Regions from separate parts of the Paenibacillus sp. S-38 genome, predicted to be linked through region 1. Evidence: riboswitches for the same ligand, from Rfam matches in the RefSeq annotation. Region 1 holds a riboswitch; each other region holds the start of a gene.

Region 1 (7,672 bases):
CAACCACCTCGTCTTCTTCCCGTCATACGAATATTTGAAGCTGATCGGCGATGCTCTCGGGGAAGCGGAGGGGGAGCTGGCCTCAAGGCTGCGGATTCAGCTTCCGGGTATGACGGAGGAAGACCGCGAGAGCTTTCTGAATGGATTCACTGCCGGGTGCGCCCAGGGGGTGATCGGCCTGGCCGTGCTCGGCGGCATATTCTCCGAAGGCATCGATCTGCGGGGGGACCGGCTGACGAGCGTGGTAATCGTGGGCGTAGGACTGCCCCAGGTCTCCTTCGAACGCAGCCTCATCCAGGAGCACTTCGACCGGAGCGGGGAGGGGCGCCGGGGGTTCGACTATGCCTACGTGATTCCGGGCATGAACAAAGTCCTGCAGGCCGGGGGCCGGCTTATACGCACCGAGTCGGACCGGGGCTCGCTGACGCTGATCGATGACCGGTTCCTGCAGGCGCCGTACAAGTACCTTCTGCCCAAAGAGTGGGCGCACGCGGCCGTGCACACGCCAGGAAGGTAGAGCGCCTGCGGGTCTCCTCCTCCCGATGGATCGACCCGGCCGGGCGGGAAGGAGTCCGGACTTCCGGACATACGAAAAGTAGGGGTTCTGCTTATGAGATCATAACCAGAACCCCTACGGTTTCATCTGACAACTATTCAATTGTTCCTTTACTCTCCATTCAAACAACTTGCGTTGCATTCAGATTTTTTGGATACTGCCGGTGATGCCGGCTTCTGCATCTTGCTTCCGGTCCGTCATACCGCTTTTGGTTCCCGCATGCCCCATCAGCTTGTACGAAAGTAACTCCTTTCCCTAGAGATAGAAGAAACATAGGCATGCTTCGCTTTCCTTACTCCAATGGACTATCCCCTTCCCTTGGGGAGCCGTATCTGAGACGCGCTCCGTCTGGATCTGGTTTCGTACCGTGGAAAGTCTTATCCGTCTTGGTGGAGCACGGTTAAGACTTGAGTTCATCATACGTTAATATTTAATTTTTGTAAATATTCAGAATATTTGATGAAATAGGCTCTTGGTCCGATTTTCATTGGATACCCCGTTTTTTCTGCGCTATTCTGCAACTTCCTTACTCGTTGATCCCTTGACAAGTAACCGCTTACTTGATCGAATGACGGCTTGTTTTTTATCCAGAGAGTTCCTGGGATCCTCTCTATCGGTTGAAGTTCACCCTTCTCCGCTATTCTTTGCTATAGAAACCACCAGTCGCATCCAGTTATTAGTCATCATCCGACAAACAATCATTTTCAGCGCTGATGACATAACATTACACATTATTTCCATGGGAATATAGGTGAATGGGATGGGCTGGATCTCTCCCCACGGCTCCTCCCTTTGGAAGACTGGCTTTGAGGTCCCGCCGCACCTCATCCTTTTAAGAAAAGGGGATGTTCGGGAGCGCACTCCTTCTAACGCCGAAGGGCAGCTTAGGATTGTTGACATAAATGTGAAAGGAGATTCGCCATCCCGATTTCAACCTATGGTCAATAGGGCGGGCTTACCCCTTTTTTTACAATTTATTTACCTGAAATTTTCTTACTATTCAGTCCTTTCGCTCTATTCTACTCCTGTGCCGGATCATTTACATTGAAAAGGCATTATATTCCAAATATTAGGAGTGAATGATGTGAAAAGAAAGCTTACTTCCGCTGTACTTATCGCTTCATTATCGACCACTGTTATTTCTGCAGCTGCGGCTGCAGGCCCGAGTGCAGAAGTCCAGTACTCCAAGGAATACAACACGCCGGAATTGATTTCCGGCCACTGGCAGGCGCCGCAGGGTCTTGGTAAAGCGGAAAAGGTATGGAATTATCTGGACTCGCAGAAGTCGCTGTTCGCCGTGAACGGAGATCCGAAAGAGAATTTTGAAATCGTAGAAGAAATATCCGACCCGGAGAAAGGTACATATCATGTCAGGCTCGCCCAAAAATTCAAGGGGCTGAGGGTATTTGGGGCGCAGCAAACGGTTCATCTGGACGACAATGGAGGAAGTGCCTCGTATTTGGGCCAGTTCGTCCCCGATCTCGACAAGAAGGAGAAGCTGAAGCAGAAGCCGAAGCTGTCCGCCCAGCAGGCAGTAGAGAAAGCCAAGCAGGATGCAAGCGAGGCGGTTGGCCCGCTGACCAAGTTCGAAATTCCGCCGCAGGCCGAACTGCAGATCTATGTGCAGGGCGAGGAAGCAACGCTAGCCTATATTCTCGAGTTGAACTTCCTCGAGCCGAAGCCTGGACGCTGGCAGTATGTCATTGATGCGGTAAGCGGCAAAATTGTCGCGAAGTGGAACAAGCTGGATGAGGTATCCGCTTCAGGCACGGGTGTCAACGGGGATACGAAGACGTTCCAGAGCACCGCGGCATCGGGCGGCTACACCCTGGTGGACAGCACCCGCAGGATCAGTACCTATACCGCCGGCAGCCGGACGAGCATTCCGGGCTCGATCGTTCGCGACACAGATAACTACTGGACCGACGGCGCGGCAGTAGATGCCCATGCGAATGCGGCTGCGACGTTCGATTATTACAAGAATGTACATGGCCGCAATTCCTTTGATAACGCGGGGGCTGCGCTCAACTCCACCGTCCACTATTCCGTAAGCTATAACAACGCGTTCTGGAACGGTGCCCAGATGGTCTACGGCGATGGGGACGGCAGCGTATTCAAGCCGCTCTCGGGCGCCCTGGACGTCGTGGCCCATGAGCTGACCCATGCCGTGACGGAATACTCGGCGGGTCTGATCTATCAGAATGAATCCGGTGCACTGAATGAGTCCATCTCCGACATCTTCGGGGCCATGCTCGATTCCGCGGACTGGCTGATGGGTGAGGATGTATATACACCGGGGACGCCGGGCGACGCGCTCCGTTCGCTTTCGAATCCTGCGGCGAATGGGGACCCGGATCACTACAGCAAGCGTTATACCGGCACGGCAGACAATGGCGGGGTACACACCAACAGCGGCATCAACAACAAAGCCGCCTACCTGCTGGCGCAAGGGGGAACCCATTACGGTGTCAGCGTGCAGGGCATCGGCCGGGCCAAGACGGGCAAGATCTACTACCGTGCCCTCACTGTCTATCTCACGTCCTCCTCTAACTTCCGGAATATGAGGCAGGCGGCCATCCAGGCGGCATCGGATCTGTACGGATCCACGGCCCCTGAGGTCGCCTCCGTTAAAGCCGCCTACACCGCTGTAGGTGTCAACTAGATAGGAGGACTGAGGCAGCCGCCCATGGGCCGGGCTGCCGGCATATGCAGCCTCTCTTCCGGCCTTCGGTAGGGAGGCTGTTCTGCATTCGCCACCAAATACAATAGTCGAATTATGTCGAATTAACGAATATTTTCCGTTTGACGGTTTCACGAAAAGTTCATAATATAAGATTCATAGAACAAAAGAAATAGGAATGAGGCAGCTTGATGAAAATCAAGGGCGCAAAGGTATGGGCCTAAAGTCTTGTTATCGTACATAAGATGATGGCGGCCGGGGCTGCATTCACCCATCACATCACAGAGAATAAAGGAGACATCTAGAACATGGTGAATTTCGCGGCGGTATTTCAAGGTATGGTGACGGTAGGCAAGGGCATCGGGTTTGCGATCATCGCGATCGGCACACTTCCGTTTCTGCTGATCAAGAGCTTCGAATAGAACAAGCGAAGCCCGTTTGGCCGCACCGCCGGTCCGGGAGTAAGGGAGGGGATCCGTCAGGATTCCCTTTTTTTGCGTAGGTGGACTCCCTTTCCGGCACCAGGGCCGGGATAGTATGAGAACGGTACGGCGGCACATACTAGGCAGGATTCCGCCAAAAATATCAATGGGACCCATCATACCGATATAGAGGCCATAAAAGGAAATGGAAGCGTCGGCTGCGGGAAGGACGTGCGGAAGTGACCCCGGTATTATTTATGAATATGGCGATTTTGATGGCTTTTTTATTTATATTCCGGCTGCTGTTCCATGACAGGCTGTCCGCTTGGCCCTGGACACTCCGCGGGAAGCTTGGGGCCGGGGTGCTGCATGGGGGATTAGGTGCTCTTCTCATGCTCTTTGGCGTCAAGCTGAACGGCAATGTCCTGATCGATCAGCGCATGATTGCCTTGATGATGGCCGCCCATGTTGGGGGGATGCCCTCTGCCCTGGCAGCCGGGGCGGTCATGATTGCAGGGCGGCTTGTGCTGCAGGGAAGCGGTGATATCGTCTTCCTGGCTTCCGCGGCGGGGATAGCGGCTGTGGCCGTGGGGACGGGGTGGATCGCAGAGCATGTGGTGTCGTACTGGAAGGGCTGGGCCGCCAAGCTGCTGCTGGTGTCCGTGGTGAAGGTCATTACCCTTACCTTCCTGCTCGGAACCGAGGCTTGGCAGATCCTGCCGATGTATATCGGTACGGTCACGGCTTCCGTTCTGTTCGTTGCCGCCTTCTTAAGACATATGAATGCGCTGGAACAGGAACGCAGGATGAATGCCTTCATTTCGGAGCTCATCGGCAAGTTCAATACGTCCTCCAGCACGTCGGATATCTACGAGATCACACTTCGGGAGCTGTCCCGGCTCTTTGCAAGCGATGCCGGCGGGGTAATTCTCATCGGAGAGCATCACGGCAAGGGGGCATATCTGATTAAGAACGGGACGTTTGCCGTTAGCGGCATCACGTATCCCTTGTCAGGCATTGGTGCAATGGAACACATCAAGGAAGGGCGGGTGGCCCTCTATACCGATTGGCGGCATCAGAGACCAGCCGGGGAGATCGACGATGTCCTGTACCGGCAAGGCGTTCTTTCTTCGCTGCATATCCCTTTGATCTATAGGGGACGTACGGTAGCGATTATCAACCTGGGATCAGGGCATGGAGGGCATTTTACGGACAAGGATGTCCGGGCGGCGGAGAAGCTCATCCCTGTGCTGAGTCTGATGCTGGCACTCAAGGATGCGGAGGGCATGTTCCATTCGATCACGCAGTCCGGCCAAGACGGAATTGTGCTTGCGGACGGTGAGTCGAACATTGTGCTGTGGAGCAAAGGAGCGGAGAACTTGTTCGGCTATACGGCGGAGGAGGCCGTCGGACGCCCGCTCTATCTCATCATCCCGGAGCGGTACCGGGAAGCGCACCGCCAGGGCATGGAGCGGCATCTGCGCACCGGGGAGAGCCGGGTCATCGGCAGGGCTGTAGAGCTGGAAGGGCTCCGCAAGGATGGGACGGTCATTCCGATCGAGATGACGCTGAACTCCTGGCAGACCGGAGGACTGGCTTATTACTCCTCCATCATCCGGGATATCACCAGACGCAAGCGGAACGAGCAGCAGATCCTGCACCTGAAGCAGGAGCTGGCCGATGCGATCCACAACCAGGAAGGACTCCTGCTGAAGTTCAAAAAGGTGGAGGCCCGCTTCATCTATACGATGGCCGACGGCACGCTGCTGTACCGGCTCGGATTGGAGCGGGAGAGCATTGTGGGCAGATCCCCGGAAGTCCTGGTCCCGGCCACCCAGCTCAGCCTCATTCTGCAGAAGTATGAGCAGGCTTGGCGGGGGGAGCGTCTCCAGTTCGAATTCAAGATGGGAGGCAGGACGTTCCTGGCCTCACTGAATCCGGTGATTTCCGGTGGAGAGGTGGTGGAGGTTGTTGCCATCGTCAGCGATATCTCACAGCGGGCTGCGGTGGAAGAGGAGCTCCAAGAGAGCGAGGAGCGTTACCGCAGGCTGATCGAGATGCTGCCGGACGGGATTCTCGTGTATGCCGAAGACCGGATTGTGCTCGTCAATCACAAGGCGGTGGAGCTGCTCGGCGGACGGCAGAGGGAGCAGCTCATCGGGCGGTGCGTACTTGATCTCGTGCCGGCCTATGCGCATGAGGCCGCCCGGGAACAGATCGCCCATATTTATGAGGAACGTACGGCGGTTCCGCCGAGAGAGAGAACGTACCTGCGGCTGGACGGCCGGGAGCTGGAGGTGGAGGCCTCCTCGGCTTGGATTGCCTACAAGGGCAGGGGAGCGGTGATGACCGTCTTCCGCGACAATACGGAACGCAAGCGGGTCCGCGAGCAGCTGCTCGAGGCCAACGAGCGTCTGAAGAAGCTATCTGCGCTGGACGGGCTTACCGGCATTGCGAACCGGCGGGCGTTCGACGAGGCCTTCGAGAGAGAATGGAAGAGTGCGGCCGAACAGTCCCTGCCGGTGTCCGTACTCCTGCTCGATATCGACTCGTTCAAAGCGTACAACGATACGTACGGCCACCAGAGCGGAGACGCCTGCCTGAGGCAGGTTGCGAAGACGCTGGAATCGCTCGCCGAGCCCCAGGGCTACCTGGCTGCCCGCTACGGAGGGGAGGAATTCGTGTGCCTGCTGCCGGGGGCTGGGCCGCAGGAGGCCCGCCGCTTCGGAGGCGTGGTGTGCGGGGCGGTGCGGGAGCTGGGCATCCCGCATATGAAGTCGCAGGCCCTTCCGGTGGTAACGGTCAGTGTCGGTGCGGCGTCGGCTATTGCCAACCCCCTCTCTACCGGGAGGGAGCTGATCGAGCAGGGGGACCGCGCCCTCTATGAAGCGAAGCTGACCGGCCGCAACCGGGTGGTTGCGGCCGGAGACAGGCGCGAGCGGCAGCCATGAAGGCCGGGACGTGTTCTATAAGTATAGAAGGAAAGGGGCGGGTCGGACTTGAGTCTATGGACGCCGCACATTCTGCCTGAAGAGGAAGCGCCGGAGGAGGCGAAGGGCTGCGAGCGCTGTGCGCTGGCGAAGCAGCGGACCCGGGTGGTCTGGGGCGAGGGCCATCCGCATGCCCCGCTCTTTATTCTGCTGGATAACCCGGGTGCAAGGGAGACCCGGGAGGGAGAGGCGTTTCTCTGCGGCACGAGAGAGACGCTGCAGGAAGGGCTGGCAGCTGCGGGTATTGGACGCGAGGAGTTCTACGTCAGCTACCTGCTGAAGTGCCGCCCTCTGCGCGCCTACGACAAGGAGGCTGCCCGCAGTGCCTGCCGGCCGCATCTGGAGCAGCAGCTGGGGGCAAGCCGGCCGCAGCTGCTGCTCGCTCTCGGCAATGTGGCCGTGCAGGGGTGGTTCGGCGATCCGGAGGCCGAAGTGAAGGCACTGCGGGGGCGGTGGCATACGGTGCAGGGCATTCCCACAGCGGTCGGGTACCACCCGCTTGCCGTGCGGCGCAGGCCGGTGCTGGGGCGGCTGCTCGCTGAGGATCTGGCTATGGTGGCCGCGCGGCTGGAGGAAGCACATAAGCGGGAGGGCGAATAAGGCGGAAGGTGAAACGGGCTTTCATGCGGAGGGCATGAAGGCTTTTTTTTGTTTTGGATTTTATGGCCGTATGTACCTCAGGCTGCTAAGAGAAATTCGACAGAAATCGAGATACAACGTGTATCAAATTATCTGTCCGTGTCGGTTGGTCCAATTTTTTGAGCCTTTACGTGATACGAATTGTATCTTATAGTATTGACTTAGGAGCTGGGCTCCGTCATTCTTACCAAAATGAGGTGATTCTATGAACAAGCAGCCGTACACCGCCCCACAAATCATGGAGCAGCAGGACATCACGTTCGAGACGATTCCTTCGCACGTTTGCAGCGGCCCTGCAGGCGACAAGAATCCTCACTGCGACTAAGACAGCACGAAGGCGGAGGATCTCCGCCGCTCACACTTGCTTACGCTTGCCAGAACACGG
Region 2 (7,672 bases), 2.7 Mb from region 1:
AATCGGAGGGACCGGATGTATCCTATCCCACGGAACATCGGGTTGGGGGATCGGCACCGCACGGGGCGTGAGCACGGCGGGCAATATGCGGGTGAAAGCAGCGGCAGCGCTGCCGTGGATGGTTAGGCGATATAACCATCGTATGATCATGAACCGGCTCCTGAACGATTTCATCTGATCGTTCAGGGGCCGGCTTTGTTGTGCGGAGATTCGGAAGAGGGGAGGCTGCGGGGCTTCCTCGGGGGCAGGGACAGCAGAGCGGTCCGGCCCGGTGTTCTCGACCGACGAATGCCGCCCGCACTTCGATCCACCGGGCTATCCGGCACTTCGCCCGGGCAGCGGACCCTGCCGCGGCTACACGGCCACGCAGCCGGCGAACTGCTCGCGGAACCAGGCCTCATCGAGGTTGCGGCCGATGATGACGAACTCGCTGCGCCGCTCCTCGCCTTCCTTCCAGCTTCGGTCGGAATCGGAGGTGAAGAGCATGTGGATGCCTTGGAACAATACGCGTTCCTCGACATCCTTGATATGGAGCACGCCCTTGTAACGGAACGTGTCTACGCCGTGCTCGGACAGCCATACGCCGAGGAAATCCTCGAGCTTCTTGAGATCGAGGGAGCGATCCTCGCGGAAGACGAGGGAGGTGACAGCGTCGTCATGCTCGTGTGCCTCTTCTTCGAGAAAGCCCGGGTCGAGCTCCAGCTTCTTCTCAAGCTCGAAGGCTTCGATGCCGAGGACCTTGTCCAGCTCGATCTGCGAGCAGTGGGTGCGGTAGATCCTTCCGGCCGGGTTCATGGCACGCAGGCGCATCTCCAGTCCGCTCCGACAATCAGCTGGTTGTCGATCCCGACTTCACCGAATTTGTTGACGATTACGGCGATCTTATGCCCGTGATCCGCCGTCAGGATATGGTTCAGGAGGGTTGTTTTGTCCGCACCGAGGAACCCGGTTAGCACAGTGACGGGAATCAGGGGAGCGGAGTCGGGGGCTTGAAGGTCAGACATAGGGAATGCTTCTTTTTATATAATAGTAATTATTACTTTTAATAGAATGAGTTACACAGAGGAGGTTGTTAACTCAAAAAGTAATATTTACGAAATAACACCGCAATCCGGAAGAAACCGAGCCCTGGGCCCCGTGTTAGAATAAGTGACAGATCTTCCTCATATATAAACGACGTAGCCTAACGGCATACGCGAGACAGATCGATTAAAGGAGGCTGTGTAATGAAAAAAGTTTGGCTTATTCTGGGATGGATCGGGCTCATCCTAGTGGCAATTCTGTTCGTTCAGGCAGGAGTACTGAAACTGATCGGCGAGACGATGAGCGTCGAAGGCTTCAAAGCGATGGGCTTCCCGGATTGGTTCCGTCTGTTGATCGGCCTGCTGGAAGCGGTTGGCGGGGTGGCTCTGCTGTTCCGCAGGACCGCGCGTTACGCAGCGGCACTGCTCGGCGCGATCATGATTGGGGCCATCGTGACGATTCTGACGGTGGGCAACCCGCCGGATGTGGCGTTCCCAGCGGTTACCCTGGTGCTTCTTGTGCTGGTCGGCCTGCTGAGGAAGCCCGCGGACCCAAGGACAGCGGGGGAGCTTGACCTCGGAAGGTAAGACTTCATCGCCGATCCCCTAATAGATGCAATGCCTGGGAACACCCGAACAATAGGATAGAAAGCTGTGCCTGCCGCTGGGGATCCGGCGGTTTTTTTGTGCTTCATGCCGAACTGTTGAGAGGGGATTGAAAAAAGCCATCTCCTCATGTACCATGAACTTGCGATACATACGTGTTAGATAATATAACGCAATTACGGGAGGAGAGAGACACAATGATGCAACCTTCGATGCGAAAGAAAAAGCGCTTAACATCCCTGCTGGCAGGTACGCTTCTGCTGGCTGCTCCGCTGCCGGCCTACGCGGCCCCGCCGGAGCTCTCTCTATCCGCTCATGAAGCGGCTCTGCAGGCTGCCCCGCTGTCCTCCGATGGCTCCGGGCTTCCCGGGGCCGCGCCTATGGCCTCTGCCGAGCTGGCCGGCCTGCTGCGCCAGGCGGCGGAGCTGGCGGGCAAGAGCACGGAGTTCCAGCTTCCGCCGGGCGATGCCGTCTCCCGGAAGGATACGGCTGCAGCGCTGTCCGAAGCGCTGCAGCTCAGCCCCGCGGCCGAGCCTTACATGGATGTGCCGGACGATTCGCCGTATACTTCCGTCGTCGGAGCCGTCTACAAGCTGGGTCTCATGACCGGCTACGGCTCCTATTGGTTCGGGGCGGAAGATCCCCTCACCAGGGAGCAGGCTTACACCGTCGCTGACCGTGTATACGGCTATCTGAGGCCGTTCGAGCTCGTGGAAGCGACGATCCCGGAGATGCAGACCGCCATGGCTCAAGGCAAGCTGACCTCCGCAGAGCTGGTACAGATGTATCTGGACCGGATTGCGAAGTACGACAAGCAGGGTGTGAGCTTGAATTCGATGATCTCGCTCAATCCCGAAGCGCTGGAGATTGCGATGGCGCTGGATGAGGAGCGGCAGACCCAGGGGCCGCGGGGACCGCTGCACGGCATCCCGATCATCGTCAAGGATAATTACGATACCGAAGATATGGCCACGACGGCCGGCTGCCTCTGCCTGAAGGATTCGATGCCGGGCAAGGACGCCGACCAGGTGGCGAAGCTCAAAGCCGCCGGAGCCATTATCCTCGGCAAGTCTAACCTGAGCGAGTTCGCCTTCAATATTACGACGACCAGCTCGCTCGGCGGCCAGACGCTGAACCCGTATGCGCTGCAGTTCAACCCGGGCGGCTCGAGCGGCGGAACGGGTGCCTCCATCGCGGCGAACTTCGCGGCAGCGGGGATGGGAACGGATACCGGAGGTTCGATCCGTGTTCCTTCCGCCTTCAACAGCCTGGTAGGCATCCGGCCTACCGTAGGCCTCTCCAGCCGTGACGGGATTATCCCGCTGGCCCTCACCCAGGATGTCGGCGGCCCGATGGCCCGCAGCGTCACTGATGCGGCCATCCTGCTCGACGCCACGGCCGGTTATGACCCCGATGATACCGCAACGGCCTTCGGCGTGGGCCGGATTCCCGCAAGCTATACGTCGTTCCTGGATGCCGACGGCCTCAAAGGTGTCCGGATCGGCGTAGCCGTGGAGCTGATTGGCTCGGAGCCGCAGCAGAAGGCGGTCAGCGACCTCGTCTACAAGGCGGTGGATGACCTCGAGCGGCTTGGCGCGCAGACCGTGCCGATCCTCATCCCTCATGCGGAAGAGATCGGGAAGTACCCGAGCCTCAGCGGTTACGAGTTCAAGTTCAACCTGAACGACTACCTGAAGGAGCTTGGGCCCAAGGCCCCTTACGCTACCTTGAACGACATAATCGAGTCAGGACAATACATCAAGGCGCAGGAAGAGCCGATGAAAGCCCGTAACGCCCGCGAATCCCTGGATACGCAAGAGTATAAAGATATCGTTCTGTTCCGTACGAAGCTCACCAGGGAATCGCTGCTTACGGTAATGGCGGATCACGATCTGGATGCGATCGTGTATCCGACCTCCGCTTACCCGGCGGCCCCGATCGGGGAGCCGCAGAACTCCGGTTCGAACACGAAGTTCAGTCCGTTCTCCGGCTTCCCTGCCGTCACGGTGCCTGCGGGCTTCACTCCGGAAGGCCTGCCGGTAGGGCTCGAGTTCCTGGGCCGAGCGTTCGACGAAGGCTTTCTGATCCGGCTGGCCTATGCCTATGAACAAGGAACGCTGCACCGCAAGCCGCCCGCCCTTCTTCCTTAATAAGAGAATCCGCTCTTCATACCAACAGACCGGCCCCCTGCTCGCAGCTGTGAGCAGGGGGCCGGTCTGTACAGCATATATTACATCATCAGGAGTGGAAGTTCAGGGAAGGCTGCCCCTGATGATCGGCTCACCGACAGAGCAGTCCGTCCCGGTGAGCTAACCGCCCCGGTAGAAGAAGCATCTCTTGCCCCCGAGCCGTTTGGCCGCATACATGGCCTGATCCGCCGCGTCGAGCAGATTAGGCATGGTCCGCGCATCCTGGGGGTATAGGGCGATGCCGACGGAAGGCGACGTTTGAATCGGCACATCCTCCAGGCGATAAGGCTTGGAGAGATGCTCAACGATGGCATTCGACAGTTCATGCACCCGCTCTATGCTGCCTGGGGAAGACAGGGACACCGCAAACTCGTCTCCCCCGAGACGGGCCATGCTCATTCCGTCCTGCTGCAGAGTGGACAGCCGTTTGGCTACGGCCTGCAGGAGCAGGTCGCCTGTGCGGTGGCCGTGATTGTCATTGATGGGCTTGAACTTGTCCAGGTCGAAATACAGGACGGCCACAGGCCGCGGCCCTGCCTCAGCAAGCTTTTGTTCCAGATCGAGCATGAAGGCCCGCCGGTTCATCAGCCCCGTCAGGCTGTCACTGCTTGCGATCCGCTCCAGCTTGCGGAGGGATTCGCTCAGCTTGTCGTTGAGCGTCTCCCGCTCCGTAAGGAAGTGGATCTGCCGGACGAGGACAAGCAGAACGGTAAGCGTCAGTCCCCAGGCGAACACATCCGTCGTCAGGCGGAAGAAGACCAAGATGACGATCAGCAGGAGCAGGCCGGTATAGGGAACCGAGAAACGGACCACCCGGCCGAGACGGCCTTCTACAGGGGCGGCATCCGGTTCATCGGAGATGGAGCGGATGCCGGCCACTGCCATCCAGAAGGCGGCGCCCGTCCAGAAGGTGTCGATCCAGGGCTCCAGGGCATCCAGGGCACGGATATCAATCAGCAGCATGTAGAGCGTGTCCCCCGACATATAGCTCAGGCAGCCGATGGTCAGCATCCGCATGGTCCGTCGGCTCATCCGCCGCTCCCCGTTCAGCAGCCAGGAGGTGAGGACGAACACCATGAGCAGAGAGGTGATCGGATAGAGGAGGTCGACGGTAATCGTGACGAGATTGAGATTCTCTTCGCCGTAATAGACCGGCTTGATCAGGAACTCCCAGCTGATCACGGCGAGACTCACCACCAGAATCAGGGAGTCGAGCAGGTAGCGGTTCTTCTCCCCTGAGCGGACCCATCCGTAGAAAGCGACCAGGTAAATCAGCGACTGGGAAACCCAGAAGATATCGGCGATACCGATCTCAGGCGGCTCCATATTCCATATCCATTCATAGGAGCCCCAGATGAGCTGAGCCATCATCTCGCAAAAGACAGATATGCCGATCAGACTCCAGAATCGCTTCTGGGGACCGGTGTGGGAGCGGATCACTTCGATCAATACACCCAAGGAGAGGGCTGGAGCCAGGATATCCATCAGATAGAGGGGGAATATGTATTCGCCGTACGCTAAGGATATGGCAGCCTGCACGGATACGAAGAGCAGGCCTAGAATCAGAAGGCGGGAAGAGTTGGCCGATGTCATGTTGGAAGCGCCCCTTTGATATCAAAAAAACCATCACCCAAGCAGGTGATGGTTGTATGCACACCACTAAGGCGGCCCGGCTGCCATAGAATGACATAGCATTCCGTAGGCCCGAAGCTTTGCGTCCTTATTTTTCAATAAGTTTGCTTTTTACAAGTGAAGTTAAGATAGATGGATTATAAATCATGATTACCTATTAATAATAAAAGACCTGCGCGTTTTCGTCAAAATGTAAAAAATGTCTATTTAGGAAAATGGGTTGTGAAATGGAATGAAATCGGGACAGGCGTGCCTTAGCTGCTGCCGGGAGCGAAAGGGGAAGCCCTGTAACTGAGGTGCCGCCGTAGACAAGACCGGCCGGATGAACGACAGCCGGAGAGGAAGGCTTCCTTCTCCGGCTGCCGGTGTCCAGCGGCTGTCCGGTATGGGACAGGCTGGTTTTTGTTATTTTTTCAAAGTGTCCTTCTTGACTTCCTCGACGAACACATCATGGGAATCGCGGGTGCTGCCCGGCTGAATCTCGACGAGCGCGTACTTCTTGTCGCCGATCATGATGACGTCCTCGACCTCCGGGAGCGGCTCCTCGAGGTACACGGTACCCAGGTATGAGTTGCTTTTCTTCAGTTTAATGTTCCAACGGAACTGCGGCTTGGCCATGTTCTAGTCCTCCTGAACTTCATATGACATTCAAGTTACCATAGTTTTTCCTAAAATAAAAGAGAAGGCGGGGCAGCCGGAACCGCGGATTCCTGCAAAAAGTACAGAAGAATGATATTTTGCGGGGGTAATCCGCGTGGGAGCGTTTGCTATAATCGGTTCAGCGGTCTGCCAAAGCTTGGTTAACCGCTTACAACGAAGACAGGGAGGTCGTTTTCAGGCATGCGATTCGTGAAAAAAAGCACGGCCCTGCTGCTGGTGGCAGCCATGGCGCTGACATGGGTTCCCCAGGGGGCGCGGGCTGCAGAGCAGGAGAGCGTGATCCGCATCAATCCCATTGAGGGGCTGAGCCCGGATTTCATTAAAGGCTCGGATGTCTCCATGCTGAGCCAGATTAAAGAAAGCGGAGGGCATTACTACGACGGCGGCGTAGAGAAAGATGCGCTGCAGATCCTGAAGGACCATGGGACGAACTGGGTGCGTCTGCGGATCTGGAACAACCCGGTGGATGAGCAGGGGAATCCGCTTGGCGGAGGCAATAACGACCTGGCGCGGACGGTGGAGACTGCTGTTTATGCAAAGGAGCTGGGCCTGAAGGTGCTGCTCGATTTCCACTACAGCGACTTCTGGGCGGATCCGGGCAAGCAGTTCAAGCCGGCCGCATGGGAGAATCTCAGCGGCGCCGAGCTGGAGCAGGAGGTCTACAACTATACCGACAGCGTACTCCGTGAGCTCAAGGCGAAGGACGCGATGCCGGACATGGTGCAGATCGGCAACGAGACGAACGGCGGCATGATCTGGCCGGACGGCAAGACGTGGCAGCAGTCCGCCGGAGAAGAGATCGGCGGCTATGACGGGTTCGCGAATCTCCTGAAGGCAGGGATCCGCGCGGTGAAGGACAACGATCCGGAGAACCAGACGCGGATCATGCTGCATCTGGCGGACGGCGGGGACAACGCCCTCTACCACAGGGTGTTCGATGCGCTTACGGCCCGCGGCGTGAACTTTGATATCATTGGCCTCTCGTTCTACCCGTACTGGCACGGTACGCTGGAAGAGCTGAAGCAGAACATGAACGATATCAGCGCTCGTTATAACAAAGACGTTATCGTCGTGGAGACAGCCTACGCATACACGCTGGAGAACGGCGACGGGTTCACGAACATTTTCGGACCGGCGGAACAAAGCGCAGGCGGCTACAAAGCGACGGTGCAGGGACAGGCCCAGGCGGTGCGGGATATCATGAACGCGGTTCATGAGGTGCCGGGCGGCCGTGGTCTCGGCGTGTTCTACTGGGAGCAGGACTGGATTCCCGTAGAGGGCGCGGGGTGGAAGACCGGAGAGGGCAACGGCTGGGATAACCAGGCGATGTTCGACTTCGAGGGCAATGCACTTCCATCGCTCGATGTGTATAACCTCGTCTCGGCTCCGCTTGAAGACGAGCCTTACGTGGCGGAACTGCAATATGTGCAGCCGGTGACCATGGAGATCACCGTGGGCGGCGAGCTGCAGCTTCCCGCTGAGGTGAAGGGCGAGTTCAGCGATGATTCCATCCGTTCGCTTCCGGTAGCATGGGAGGAAGTAAAGGCGGAAGACCTGGCGAAG
Region 3 (7,672 bases), 3.7 Mb from region 1:
TTCGAATGTGCTCGGATTATGTTTTCGTCTCGTTCTGAATACGTTTCCTTGTTTTGACAGGAGTAATACTATAGCATATGGCCCTATCGGCTGCAACTGCTTTTCGGCGCGGGATGCAGCATGGATTACAGAACACGAAAACTTCGGGGAGGCCGTCTGGACACGGGGGCTCCGCCCCTCTATGATGGAAAAAAGAGGATCGGCGGCAGGCCCGGACCTTAGAGAGACCGAAGGAGAGGAAGAGTCGAGATGGAACAGCGCGAAGCGAGAAAAACGGATGGGGGAGGCGGGCTCGATGAGACCGACCTTCATATCCTCCGGCTGCTGCAGGGGAACAGCCGGCTGCAGTGGAAGGAGATCGGCCGCGAGGTGCATCTGACCGGTCAGGCGGTCGGGGGCCGCATCCGGCGGATGGAGGACCTCGGAGTCATCCGCGGATACACCGTAAGGACCGACCCGGATCGCACGGGAAGAGCGGTCACGGCGCTGGTGACCGTGTTCCTGAAGTCGGCGTCCCACCACGGCCGGTTCCGTGAATTCGTCACCTCGGAGGAGCAGATCACCGAAGCCCACCGGATCTCCGGGGAGGGCTGCTATCAGTTCAAAGCGCAGACAGCCACACAGGAAGAACTGAATGATCTGCTCGACCGGCTGCTCGAGTACGGCAATTACCGGGTGCAGCTCTCACTCGGCGCGATCAAGTGAAAGAACCGTCCTGGGGCACAGGACGGTTCTTAAAGCCGTTCATCGCCTTGTGGTGAGCGCGGCGATAAGGCCGAAGGGCCAGGCACGGGCCAGAGGCCGGAGGGACAAGGCTGAAGGGCCGGGCAAGGGGGCCAGAGGCCGGAGGGACAAGGCCGAAGGCCATGCACGGGGGCCAGAGGCCGTAGGGACAAGGCCGAAGGCCATGCACGGGGGCCAGAGGCCGTAGGGACAAGGCCGAAGGGAAAGGCACGTGGCCAAGGCCGGAGGGACAAAGCCGAAGGGCCAGGGCCGGCAGGACAAGGCCGAAGGGAAAGGCACGTGGCCGAGGCCGGAGGGGCGGGCACGGGGCCAAGACTGTGACTAATCCGGAGTCTGGCCAGACCGAGCCGAGGCCAATCCATAGACGAGTCAGCGGCGAGCCGGGTACCATGCTCCGAGGCAGCCCCCAAGTAGAGTCAAGTCATGGCCAAGCCTTCACTTGGAAGTTTATTTGGCATTAGGAAGTCATCCGAAGGGAGAAATTCAAATAAGGGAACTCAGATGTCTTATTTGAATATTTCCCATCATTTCCCGGCATTTAGCGGAACTCAGATGCCTTATAGTCTCCTTTTTCATCGAAAAGCTGGCTCGGGCAACGAAATAGCGAACCTCAGTTCCTTTATTTGCAAAATGGCCCTATTGGCGGGGGATATAGCGCATTTCAGTTCCCTTATTTACTTTTTTAGTCCGGTAGGCCTGGCTGCTCATTGGGGAATGCCGCACATTGGGCGATAAGGCTCGACGGCCGGATCAGCGCGGAAATGGATGGTGCTCGAATTCCCCAGCAGGAGCGAACCTATATGGCGATAGCACCTTTGGCCATGTCTGCACGGAAACAGACGGTGCTGGAACTCCCTCTGCAGGAATGCACCTATATGGCGATGGCAGTTCCGGCTAGTTCGGCCCGGAAAAGGGACGCTGCGGAGGTTTCCACTGGAGTGGACATATGAAACCATCGCTCGCCTGGTCAGCAAATCTCTCCGTAACGTCCGGCCAGTTCAGCCGAAAATCGGCCTTACGAGTCCCACCGACCGGAGCGGACTACATGGACAATGGCACGTCCGGCCAGTTCGGCCGAAAACCGGCGATACAAGTCCCACCGACCGGAGCGGACCACATGGGACAATGGCACGCTCTGCTGGCTCCGCCCGGAATCCAGCGTTACGCGTCCCCCTTGTTGGAGCGGGTCCCCCATATGGCGGTATAGCTCAACCGTCCACCTCACAGGAAACGGACGCTGCGAAGCTCTCACGCCTCTGTGAACCTAAGCGTCGGACGCCGGATATACTCGGACGGTTCAATGCTGGCTGCCGCTGCTTCGTCCGGGGCATTTTACGCTTAGGGTGTACCACAGCTCAGGCCAGCCTTTTCAAGCGATATCGCTTCAATAGTTATCGCTTCAATAGTTATCGCTTCAATAGTTATCGCTTCAATAGTTATCTCTTCAATCGATATCTCAAATCTTACGTCATTCGCGCGATACCGACCGGAGCGGTTTGGCTGCTGCCAAGGCACGGGCCGGTGTTACCGCCGCTTGCGGATCTTCCACCATTCGACGGCAGATTGAAGGATAGAGGCAATGAGCAGCACGACGACCAGCGGCATACTGCTCACATGATCTCCTCCACGGCTTTCCGTCCATAAGTCGAGCATGACCATCAACAGCAGCAGCACCAGCAGGACATAGTAGCTGAACGCCGCACTCTCGGTTGCGATGGCTTTTCCCCGTTCCCGTTCTTCCTCCATAGACTTCCAAGCGAACGCATTCAAGAGTGTGGGAAGCACCAAGGAAAGAAGGAACAGTTCCATCGTACCGAGCGGTTGGCCTTCATACAGCTTCGTGATAGTCAAGCCGAGTATACAGAGCACGGCGGCGGAGGCAGCGGCGCGGCGGAACAGTTGAAGCGGTGAAGGCATACAGGAATCGTTCCTTTCCTCGGGTATCAACCGCAGATTGACTTTCACGTCTTAGCGGTATTTGCGGACGGTCCACCATTCGATGAGGGGCTGCAGTACCAGGGCAGCGCACAAGGCGGCGAACATCGGTACGTTATCGATGGTTCCGTCCTCCGGCCCCGTCCATTCTCCGACAAGGAACAGCAGAAGCAGCACCGCAAGCATCACATGGTAACTGAGCGAGGACTCTTGGCCGAAATGGAAACGCCCATCTCATCCCTTTCCTCCACGTGCGAGTTCCAGGCGAATACATGAAACAGGGGGATCAGCACGATGGGGAGTGAGATCAGGTCGCTTTCGGTCAGCGGTCTGCCTTGGAGCAGTTTCGCGGCGTTGAGGCCGAGAACAATGAGAACAGCGACAACTGCGACGGTTCGGCGGATCAGTGGAAGGGCGGGCCGCTTTAGCTTTCTTTGCATCATCGGATCATTTCCTTTCGAAGGGGCTGAACACTCGAAGCGTCTTATCTTTGACATCCGGAAGAGACCGGGCCGCCGGTCGTCGGCGAACGATGGCGATGAACGTTCACTCCATCTTATCTGAGTCATTCCTGGCTTCCATTGCTGCGTGATGTTTAACTTCATGATCGCTCGCTTCATCACCATCAGACTCAGGAGCCGCCGCCAAGGAACAATTCGTCAACCGTCACCCCCAGGACGCGGGCAAGCTGAAAAGCGAGGGAGAGACTCGGATCGTATTTGTTGTTCTCGATGGCATTGATGGTCTGGCGGGACACCGCACAGGCTTTGGCGAGATCGTCCTGCGACAGGCCGTGGGCTTTGCGGCGGTCTTTGATGTCGTTTTTCATGGTGGAACTCCCTCAAGGTTGTCAAATATGTTTGACACTATTGTAGAGTGCAGAAGTATTGTATGTCAAATAATTCCTGTTATAAGAATGGATTGGAAGGGATTTTGGCTGACATATCGTATTAAAAAGTGAAGGAGTATGGGGGCAGAGAGGAGTCGATTACCGATGAAGTTCGCCTCCGGAATGGAAGGAGCAGGAAACGGGGTAATATAGGAGGATGAGACCAAGCCAAGGAGAGTGACGAAGCAATGGAAGGGTTCAGAATCGAACGCGATACGATGGGCGAAATCAAGGTGCCGGCGGATAAGCTGTGGGGCGCGCAGACGCAGCGCAGCAGCGAGAACTTCCGGATCGGCACCGAGCGGATGCCGCTGGAGGTGGTGCATGCCTTCGCGATCCTCAAGAAGGCGGCGGCCCGGGCCAACGAGCGGCTCGGCAAGCTGGAGCCGGAGAAGGCCGAGGCGATCTCCGCAGCGGCGACGGAGATCATCCAGGGCAGGTGGGACAACGAGTTCCCGCTCGTCGTCTGGCAGACCGGCAGCGGCACGCAGTCCAATATGAACGCGAACGAGGTCATCGCCCACCTGGCCACCAAGCGGCTGGAGGAGAGCGGCAAGACGGTGCGCATCCACCCGAATGACGATGTGAACCGCTCGCAGAGCTCCAACGATACGTTCCCGACGGCGATGCATATCGCCGGGGTGCTTGCCGTGGAGAAGCGCCTGCTGCCGGCCCTTGCCGAGCTGCAGGGTACGCTGAAGGCGAAGATGGACGAGTTCAGCGACATTGTCAAAATCGGCCGGACGCATCTGCAGGACGCCACACCGCTGACTCTCGGCCAGGAGATCAGCGGCTGGTGGGCGATGCTCGAGAAGAGCGGCGCGATGATCCGCCGGAGTGTGGAGACGATGCGCGAGCTGGCGATCGGCGGGACGGCCGTCGGCACAGGGCTCAACGCCCATCCGAGGTTCGGGGAGACCGCGGCCGAGGAGATCTCGAAGGAAACGGGCATCCCGTTCGTGTCCTCGGACAACAAGTTCCACGGCCTGACGAGCCACGACCAGATCGTCTACACGCATGGAGCGATCAAGGCGCTCGCGGCGGATCTCATGAAGATCGCCAACGATGTAAGGTGGCTGGCCAGCGGTCCGCGCTGCGGCATCGGCGAGATCCGGATCCCGGAGAACGAGCCGGGAAGCTCGATCATGCCGGGCAAGGTGAACCCGACGCAGAGCGAAGCGCTCACGATGGTCGTCTGCCAGGTGATGGGCAACGACGCGGCGATCGGATTCGCCGCCTCTCAGGGGAACTTTGAGCTGAACGTGTTCAAGCCGGTGATCATTCACAATTTCCTGCAGTCCGTCCGGCTACTGGCCGACAGCATGGAGTCGTTCAACCGCAACTGTGCGGTAGGCATTGAGCCGGACCGTGCGGTCATCCAGCGCTATCTGGAACAGTCGCTGATGCTCGTGACGGCGCTTAATCCGCATATCGGGTACGAGAAGGCGGCTTCCATCGCGAAGACGGCCCACAAGGAGGGCCTAACCCTCAAGGAAGCGGCGATGCGCAGCGGTTATTTGACGGCGGAGCAGTTCGACAGCATCGTGCGGCCCGAGGATATGATTCATCCCTGGGAATCGTAGGCCCCCTTGCTCTATAAAATACACTTCCACACCGGAGTCCGATCAGCGGGGCTCCGGTTTTTTCTGTAGATAGGAATGCAGCAGTGTCACTTCACCTTGGAACCAGCCTGATTGACGCGTACCGTCCTTATCTGGAAAAGACGAAGCCGGTTATCTTTGGAGCGCTCTTTCGTATGTTTAGATGCTGCGAACATCCGGCCTTGGCCCCGGAATACAGCGTCCAGGGGTTGGAAGGGACTGGAGAAAGCCTGCGCAGGGTGTGTCCTCTGACCAACGGTAGGGCATAGGGCCCGGCAGAACGTCTCCGTTTTTCCCGGGACTTCGCGCAGGGAGTCTCTCTTACTTCCAGCCTACCTCCAGGCAGGATCAATTTACCAGGCGGGGGATGAGGCGAGGGTTTCCTCCCGGAAGCAGGGGGGGGTGCACCGTTTCCTGCGTCGTTAGCCTCTTTTAGGCTTCATGGGTATGGTTCTTTATGTTCTAAATAAACAAGGAGTTAATGCCTATTAAATAAGCTGTCAAGCATAAAAAACATAGTTCTAAAAGCACATGGAAACTCATCAAAATCCCGATAAGATATGGCTATCAAACGAGTTCGACGACAAAATTCGCCGAATCTCGATAAAGGCAAACCTGGTGAAAACCAGCGACGCAAAGCTACAGGGGCTACCGCGATAAGATCCGCTAAGCCAGCCAGCTACCGAAAGATGACGGGGTACATAGATGTGTTCCCATCCCTCCTTTCGGCTGAAGCAGGGATATTTTGTATGAACAAGGAGGCGAAATCCAGAATGAAGCTGGTGAATCTGAATACGGGAGAAACCCTTGCATCGGACCTGCATACCGCGAAGACCTTCTTGGAGCGGCTGCGCGGCCTGATGTTCTCCAAGGAGCTGCCGCAAGGCACCGGACTTCACATCCGTCCCTGCCGCTCAATCCACACTTTCTTCATGCGTTATGCGATCGATGTACTGTATCTGGACGAGAACCATACCATTGTGGGCATGCAGGAGAAGCTGCCCCCAGGCCGGGTCGGCCCGCTGGTCCCCCGCGCCGTATCGGTCGTCGAGCTTCCTGCGGGAAGTCTCAGCCTGACGCAGACGAAGGATGGACAAGCCGTAGTATTTTTGTAAAGCAGGATTCGATATTCACAAACCCAAGCCCAACCACTCAAAGGAGAGAGACACAGCATGATGAACAAACTGAGAGCACTCGTAACCGAAGAACAGGGACAAGGAATGACGGAGTACGGTCTGGTCCTCGGACTGATCGCCGTAGCGGTGGTAGCCACGCTGGTCATGCTGCGTACGGAGATCACGAACATTTTCACAGATGCACTGAATACGGTACAAAGCCGCAATTCAACGCCATAAATCGCAGCCGGAGTGTACATGAGGCAGCCTCATGGGAATCCCGCTTCGCTTAAGCATCAACGCACCAGTAATTAACCGAATATTCAAACAAAACGGCCGGCAGGCCCCATGAATCGCATAAATCCAACCCTATCCACTCAAAGGAGAGAGACACAGCATGATGAACAAACTGAGAGCACTCGTAACCGAAGAACAAGGACAAGGAATGACGGAGTACGGTCTGGTCCTCGGGCTGATCGCCGTAGCGGTGGTAGCCACGCTGGTCATGCTGCGTACGGAAATCACGAACATTTTCACCGATGCGCTTAATACGGTACAAAGCCGCACTAACACGCCATAATCGAACAATCGACTGCAGCTTGTGGAGTGGAGCCCGGAGGTTCCTTCCAAACATCAACCAAAGCCCAACAACTCAAAGGAGAGAGACACAGCATGATGAACAAACTGAGAGCACTCGTAACCGAAGAACAGGGACAAGGAATGACGGAGTACGGTCTGGTCCTCGGGCTGATCGCCGTAGCGGTGGTAGCCACGCTGGTCATGCTGCGTACGGAAATCACGAACATTTTCACCGATGCGCTTAATACGGTACAAAGCCGCAATACAACGCCATAATCGTACAATCGACTGCAGCTTGTGGAGTGGAGCCCGGAGGTTCCTTCCAAACATCAACCAAAGCCCAACAACTCAAAGGAGAGAGACACAGTATGATGAACAAACTGAGAGCACTCGTAACCGAAGAACAAGGACAAGGAATGACGGAGTACGGTCTGGTCCTCGGACTGATCGCCGTAGCGGTGGTAGCTACGCTGGTCATGCTGCGTACGGAGATCACGAACATTTTCACCGACGCGCTCAATACGGTACAGAGCCGCACTAACACGCCATAATCGAACAATCGACTGCAGCTTGTGGAGTGGAGCCGGCGGCTCCCTCCAAACATCAACCAAAGCCCAACAACCCAAAGGAGAGAGACACAGCATGATGAACAAACTGAGAGCACTCGTAACCGAAGAACAGGGGCAAGGAATGACGGAGTATGGACTGGTCCTCGGACTGATCGCCGTAGCGGTAGTAGCTACGCTGGTCATGCTGCGTACGGAGATCACGAACATTTTCACCGACGCGCTGAACACCGTTCAAAGCCG

What was found. Region 1 has a riboswitch for cyclic di-GMP ahead of ACP26L_RS35015 (PAS domain S-box protein). Riboswitches for the same ligand answer to the same signal wherever they lie in the genome.
Region 2: it holds a riboswitch for cyclic di-GMP, as region 1 does, so the genes downstream of both, ACP26L_RS11670 (diguanylate cyclase domain-containing protein) here and ACP26L_RS35015 (PAS domain S-box protein) in region 1, are expected to answer to the same signal.
Region 3: it holds a riboswitch for cyclic di-GMP, as region 1 does, so the genes downstream of both, ACP26L_RS16245 (DUF192 domain-containing protein) here and ACP26L_RS35015 (PAS domain S-box protein) in region 1, are expected to answer to the same signal.

The regions. Positions count from the first base shown of each region.
Region 1 is NZ_CP187970.1:7,987,093-7,994,764, reverse strand. It holds partial or broken gene ACP26L_RS35025 (helicase C-terminal domain-containing protein) at 1-517, shown strand, start outside; gene ACP26L_RS35020 (M4 family metallopeptidase) at 1,641-3,218, shown strand; cyclic di-GMP riboswitch class I at 3,409-3,505, shown strand; gene ACP26L_RS35015 (PAS domain S-box protein) at 3,934-6,609, shown strand; gene ACP26L_RS35010 (uracil-DNA glycosylase) at 6,682-7,248, shown strand.
Region 2 is NZ_CP187970.1:2,519,352-2,527,023, forward strand. It holds gene ACP26L_RS11650 (CobW family GTP-binding protein) at 355-810, opposite strand; partial or broken gene ACP26L_RS11655 (GTP-binding protein) at 816-971, opposite strand; gene ACP26L_RS11660 (DoxX family protein) at 1,227-1,610, shown strand; gene ACP26L_RS11665 (amidase family protein) at 1,826-3,778, shown strand; gene ACP26L_RS11670 (diguanylate cyclase domain-containing protein) at 3,938-5,410, opposite strand; cyclic di-GMP riboswitch class I at 5,478-5,568, opposite strand; gene ACP26L_RS11675 (hypothetical protein) at 5,855-6,067, opposite strand; gene ACP26L_RS11680 (glycosyl hydrolase 53 family protein) at 6,290-7,672, shown strand, end outside.
Region 3 is NZ_CP187970.1:3,538,792-3,546,463, forward strand. It holds gene ACP26L_RS16215 (Lrp/AsnC family transcriptional regulator) at 250-705, shown strand; gene ACP26L_RS16220 (hypothetical protein) at 2,269-2,661, opposite strand; gene ACP26L_RS16225 (hypothetical protein) at 2,713-2,868, opposite strand; gene ACP26L_RS16230 (hypothetical protein) at 2,865-3,299, opposite strand; gene ACP26L_RS16235 (helix-turn-helix transcriptional regulator) at 3,311-3,508, opposite strand; gene fumC (class II fumarate hydratase) at 3,757-5,151, shown strand; cyclic di-GMP riboswitch class I at 5,768-5,856, shown strand; gene ACP26L_RS16245 (DUF192 domain-containing protein) at 5,943-6,284, shown strand; gene ACP26L_RS16250 (Flp family type IVb pilin) at 6,342-6,524, shown strand; gene ACP26L_RS16255 (Flp family type IVb pilin) at 6,682-6,864, shown strand; gene ACP26L_RS16260 (Flp family type IVb pilin) at 6,957-7,139, shown strand; gene ACP26L_RS16265 (Flp family type IVb pilin) at 7,232-7,414, shown strand; gene ACP26L_RS16270 (Flp family type IVb pilin) at 7,506-7,672, shown strand, end outside.